2 regions of the Spiroplasma eriocheiris genome follow, and region 1 is predicted to be linked to the other one. Evidence: riboswitches for the same ligand, from Rfam matches in the RefSeq annotation. Region 1 holds a riboswitch; the other holds the start of a gene.
The links. A riboswitch is a leader RNA that binds a small molecule or an ion and turns the genes downstream of it on or off. The one in region 1 is predicted to bind cobalamin.
Positions count from the first base shown of each region.

Region 2: it holds a riboswitch for cobalamin, as region 1 does, so the genes downstream of both, nrdF (class 1b ribonucleoside-diphosphate reductase subunit beta) here and SERIO_RS01995 (hypothetical protein) in region 1, are expected to answer to the same signal.

Region 1 covers NZ_CP011856.1:422,980-426,182, reverse strand. The annotation lists gene SERIO_RS02005 (lipoprotein) at 1-42, opposite strand, end outside; gene SERIO_RS02000 (hypothetical protein) at 55-786, opposite strand; gene SERIO_RS01995 (hypothetical protein) at 791-1,288, opposite strand; cobalamin riboswitch at 1,456-1,625, opposite strand; gene SERIO_RS01990 (hypothetical protein) at 1,697-2,965, opposite strand; gene SERIO_RS01985 (hypothetical protein) at 3,023-3,203, opposite strand, start outside.
Region 2 covers NZ_CP011856.1:856,195-859,397, reverse strand. The annotation lists gene SERIO_RS03895 (hypothetical protein) at 103-729, shown strand; cobalamin riboswitch at 815-978, shown strand; gene nrdF (class 1b ribonucleoside-diphosphate reductase subunit beta) at 1,326-2,348, shown strand; gene nrdI (class Ib ribonucleoside-diphosphate reductase assembly flavoprotein NrdI) at 2,364-2,819, shown strand; gene nrdE (class 1b ribonucleoside-diphosphate reductase subunit alpha) at 2,825-3,203, shown strand, end outside.

The DNA of each region.
Region 1 (3,203 bases):
TAATAAAGTTAGACTCGTAAATATTGTTAATAATTTTTTCATTCTTAAATGTAACTACCTCTCTTGTATTTTTTCGTTTTCGCTTAATGGTTCTAATGGTTTCATTTCAAATGATGAAGTCGTCTCTAATTTTGCTTGGGTTTTTTTGGAAAAAATATTATAGGAAATAATGCGTTTATCATCTTCATAAAATAAATAATATTGGAGATGGTTAACTCATAGTCTGGTTAAAGGATAAAATAAAACCCCGGCCATCATAATATTTCCCGCACAGTGAATACCATCATAAGATAATCCGTTTAATCATCAGGCAATTAAGGCAAAACTTTGCCCCCCGTTAATTTGGTTACCAATGATGACCACTACTAGTCAGTTAATAACAGCAAAAACAAAACCAAATAATAACCCAAAAAGACCAGCAATAATAATAAATGTTCACCATCATTTGAGAATTACCGGACGACAAACTCGCCCAATAACCGCTAAAAGTGGCCAAATAATTAAGTATGGTAAAAACCAACTTAAATTAAAACCCCAGTATAAACCATCAAGAAAGCAAAAAATTAGACTAATACTAAAACTCATATAAAAAGGAAAATAAACTCCAGCAAATAAAATTAATAATGTCACTGGTTCAATGTTTGGTAAAAAAGCCATTGCTTCTTTTAACGCAAAAACTAACGCCGCATAAATTGGAATTAAGCAAATTTGAATTAAAGTTTTAATAGTATAAGGACGCTTATGAAACAAAAATTTTGTTTTTAGTTTACCTCAAAAATTTTTCATAATTTTATTGTGTAACTAACATTAAATTAAAAACATCATTATTTTTCAAGAATAAATCATCAATCCCTACCCCACAAATATCAGAAATATTACTTTTAGGATCAGTATTACCCTTACATTTTGAATTTGTGGGACTGGTAATTGCTCAATATTCAGAATCATGAGCTGTTTTTTTAATTCATCCTTTGTTAGTATTAACTCCTTCTAGCCAATGTCCTAAAGAACCACTGGCAATAACCGCAAAGCTATCAGGATAATTTTGCATTAAATCTCCTAATGTTAACATTGTTGATTCATAGTTGGAACTAAACAACATTTCATGGACCGGTTTTGTCGCATCGTAGGCATTAATTTTTATTTTTAAAGTATTATCAACCCGATTTTTTAATGCAAAATACTTTGGCAAATATGTAATGTTTAAGATTACCGAAGCACTAAAAATAATACTCGCAAGGGCAATTATTAACCACATTACTCAATTTTTTTTATTAGTTTTATTCATATTGTTCTCCTTTAATTATGAGTTCTTAACAACTAAAAAAACGCTTTTGGAGCGTTTTGAATAATTATTAATTAGTAGGTTTTGGTTAGAAAATCAACCTTCATTTTAACTACTAGTAAACAATTAATTATCCAAACCCCAGGGATAATAATTATCGTATTGATAATTGGTTTGTAAATTTTTAGATCGGTCTACTGGCTTAGCTTCATTTTACTTACTATTCCTTCTCAAGATCTTTATCTCAATGGATTTTTATAGTGTTCATCAGCATTACAGTTGCTGGGACAGCCTAGGACTTGCACCTAATTCCCGTAATATCCAAAATTTGCTTTTTTAAGTTGTTATCTTAATAATATGAAGAAGTTGTCAAAATTGCAAACATTATTTTATTTTTTACATCTAAATAAACTATTTATTATTTAATTCATATAAATAAAGATGATTTATATCAGCACTAACTACTGAAAAAAATAATTTATGATCAGAAGTCTCAAAAAAACCAGCAGCATAACTCTCTAACATGTTAGCAACCACAATTCTAATTGTACCATCATCATTCAATTGTAAAATTTGATGACTCCCATAATTGAAAGCCAAAATAGTGCCATCATCCAATTGCGCAATAGTCTGAACAAGAGTAGCGGTTTGTGATAAAAGTTTAAAATTATCTGATCCAATTTCTCAAGAATAAATATTACTCTCTGTAGCAATTTTTATCAAATCCCCAAAATTTGGATTTTTATTAATTAATAAAAATCCAATAACTTTCCCACCGTCATTAGAGGTTTCATAGAAATCATATGTTTTTTTAAGTGTTCAATCAAAATCAAAAATATAAATATATTTACCACTAGCAGCTAAAAACTGCCCATTAGAAAGTGGGAAAAAGTAAAGAATCTTATCAGGGCCACTAAATTTTTTAAGCAAAATTAACTTAGGTATTGATCCACTCAATTCTAAAGAATAAATTAGCAAATTATTAAAATTACCAGCAAAAACATAAATTTTACCATCTAACAACTGCACAATTTTATAAAATGTAATGTTAGATTCTGGAACATCAATGAAATCTTTTTTAAAAGAACCATCTCGATTTAACTCAACAATTTTTTTTCCTAAATTTAATAATATCGTTGAATCTTTCAATTCAGCTAATTTGGTATAATCAGTCCAAACTCCCCCTAAATTAGTCATATCAAAATGAGCAGTTTGTTTTTTTATTTTTCCAATATTAGGATTATATACTTGAAAATAAATTTCAATTGGTTCTACATTATCAGAAACATATATTTTACTGTCTTTTTTTGCAGTCACTTTTGCAGTTGAAGATGTAATTGACAACAACTCAATTTCTTCGATTTTTAGGTCTTTATTTTTAGCAACCAATGCTTTACTAATAGTTTCAGATTTATTATTTACAATATTACCAATATTTGGCTCAATTAAATCTTGCGATAATAATTTTTTCCCACCAGTATTAAAATAAACCATCAAAGAATCACCAGGAATATAAACAGTACTATCTGGTTTAACAACAATTTTAGCTTCTGATTTATTATAGTCCTTAACTAATATTTGATTAATTTTTAAATTAGGATTTTCCTTGCCAAGATTATTTAAAACATCTTTTTCAATTGATGGATCATTAACTTCACCTACAATAATTTGGCTACTCAAATCTGTTTTTAAAGTTACTACTTGCGGTAAAAAAGTAACAGTAACTTGTGAATTATATTAATAATGACCACTAGCTGATTTTGCCGCAATAACTGCTGATGTTCGTGTAGTATTTCTTAAAAAAATATCTTCAACAACTACTCTAGGATTATGCTTTTTCACTTCTGCTAAAATTGTTGAATCTTGATTATCGGCAATATGGCCTAAAACATTATCATCAAAATCTTCAGCTAAAGCA
Region 2 (3,203 bases), 430 kb from region 1:
AAAATTTTAGAAAAATATGTTATTGTTGAAGATGATACAATAATTAATTTTAATGAAATTAAATCTAATTCTCAGTTACTTGAATTTTATGCAAAATTTTATTTGCATAAAATTAAAACCGAAACTAATCAATTAATTGAGCTTTTAAAATTCCATGATCGTATTCTTATTATTGATATTGCACAACATTATTTTAAATTTTTAAATTCTTTTAAAATTCGTACTAAAGAAATGGTCGATTTTAGTGAGCAATTTCAAATTATGGGTTATCAAGAATGAGGCTATATCAAAAAAGAAAAATGGCCTACTTTTTTCAAAAATTTTAAACAACAAATTTTAAGTAATAGAAAGTTACAAAAGAAAGAACACAAAATGACCGATGTTATTTTTAGCGATACTGGGGAATTTGAAATTTTTTTGTGAAATGTTTTAAATGCTCAAAGCCGATTATTAAGATTTATAACTGCTAATAATTATGGACAAGTTTTTAACCAGAAATTAATAGATAATTATTTGAATACCATTCACAAAATTCAAGAAAAATGAAAACAAGAGATTAATGAGGGTGAATTAGTAGTAACACAATCAAAAAACTTTAAAAAAAGAAAGCAATTATTATTACGGAAAAAAATTAATGTAGAAAAAAGACTTAAAATAGGGAAGATATCTCGCCTTGACTCATATGAGTTTTCTTCATCAAATGTTGATGAAAACGAAAAATCTTTATAACTAAGGATAAAAAAAGAATAATTATTATTCTTTTTTTTATTATTTTACAAATTAAAAATAATATAGTAAGATATGTTTACAACTAAATAGCTTTGGAATAATAGATGTTTGGGAAAAGAGTTAGATTCTCTTGCTGTCCCAGCAACTGTGATGCGGATGAACGTTACATAGCCATTAAAGGAAACTTTGAGAAGGGTAACTAGTAAAATGATGCTAAGCCAGGAAACCAGTCTGTTATCTCACTAAATTTATGTTATTCCTGGGAATGAAATAACAAAATTATTTTGTAATCTTTAATAATGTTGCGAATGCTTTTTTTGATTACTTTTAAATAATTTAAAAATATTTGTACTCCTTTCCCTAATGAAGTGAATGCTTTTTAGTTGTCAAGGAAAAGTTGTTTTAGGGATTATTACAAGTTTTTTGTTAACTCTTCATAATTTATTAACAACTCCCATTAGCATTGAACGGGAATTAATATTGATGAACACTATAAAAATCCAGATTACTTTTGGGTTTATTTTAGTATCGCTAATTAAGCAATTACTAAATTATTTTAGATAGATATTTTTAATATATCTTTGAAAGGAGCAATTATGGCAGCACAAAAAAATAAATATTATCAAAATTCACTTTCGCCCCTTGAATATGCGCAAAATAATTTTCAGGGGAAAATGCGGTCAGTTAACTGAAATGTCATTAATGATGATAAAGATTTAGAAGTATGAACCAGAATTACCCAAAATTTTTGGTTACCAGAAAAAATCCCAGTTTCTAATGATTTAACATCATGACGTACTTTAAATCCGGAATGGCAACAACTAATTACCCGCACATTTACTGGTTTAACATTATTGGATACAATCCAAGCAACGGTTGGCGATGTTGCCCAAATTCCTAACTCATTGACCGATCATGAACAAGTTATTTATACAAACTTTGCCTTTATGGTTGCTGTTCATGCGCGATCATACGGAACCATTTTTTCAACTTTATGTTCAAGTGAGCAAATTGAAGAAGCTCATGAATGAGTTATTAATACAAAAAGTTTACAAGAACGAGCCCAAGCATTAATTCCATATTATGTTGGTGATGATCCGCTAAAATCAAAAGTCGCCGCTGCTTTAATGCCAGGATTTTTACTATATGGTGGATTTTATTTACCATTTTATTTATCAGCGCGTGGTAAGCTCCCAAATACTTCCGATATTATCCGGTTAATTTTAAGAGACAAAGTTATTCATAATTATTATAGTGGTTATAAATACCAACAAAAAGTTGCTAAATTACCACCCGCGCAACAGGAAGAAATGAAACAATTTGTTTTTGATTTACTAAATGAGTTAATTATTTTAGAAAAAAAATATTTGCATGAACTTTATGAAGGATTTGGATTAGCTGAAGATGCGATTCGCTTTAGTTTATATAATGCTGGGAAATTTTTACAAAATTTAGGTTATGAATCACCTTTTAGTGAGGAAGAAACAAGAATTGCCCCCGAGATTTTTACCCAGTTATCAGCCCGTGCCGATGAAAACCATGATTTCTTTTCTGGGAATGGTTCTTCTTATGTAATGGGGATTACTGAAGAAACTGAAGATGAAGATTGAGAATTTTAGACTCAAGGAATAATTATGCATAAGGATTTTATTAGAGTTTCCGATCAATCAGTTACCAAACCAACAGGTGAAATGTATGTTGTTTATTTTTCCTCACCATCAAATAATACTTACCGCTTTATCCAAAAACTAAATATTAAAAATACACGAATTCCTTATGATTTATCAGAAGAAATCTTAGTTGAGAAAGATTATGTTTTGATTTGTCCCACATATGGGGGTGGAGGCAATGATTATAAAGGAGCAGTTCCTAAACAAGTAATTAAATTTTTAAATAACCACCAAAATCGTCAGTTTTGCCGTGGGGTCATTGCCTCAGGAAATACTAATTTTGGCGACACCTTTGCGGTGGCTGGACCAATTCTTTCCAAAAAATTACAGGTTCCGCTATTATACCAATTTGAATTACTAGGAACTCCCCAAGATGTTAAAACTATCAAAAAAATATTAAGTGATTTTTGAAAGGAATAGAATTTATGAAGACAAATAAAGTTTCTCTGTTAGCAAATAATGGAGATAATGAAGAATACATTGCTTTAAATGCAAAATCAAAACTATTTGAACGGGGAAAAGATAATTTTCAATTAGACGTGTTAGCTGCTGAAAGTTATTTAAACCACCATGTGTTACCAAATCTTAAAAAGTTTAGCGATGTTAAAGAACGCATCGCCTACTTAGTAAAAGAACAATACTATGATGAAACAATTATTAATAAATATCAAATAGAAGAAATTGAAAAATTAACAACGCTTGCTAAAAACTATCATCATCACTTTCCTAGTTTTATGGGAGCGTTAAAATTTTTTAACTCCTATGCTTTAAAAACATTTGATAATCAACAATATTTAGAAACTT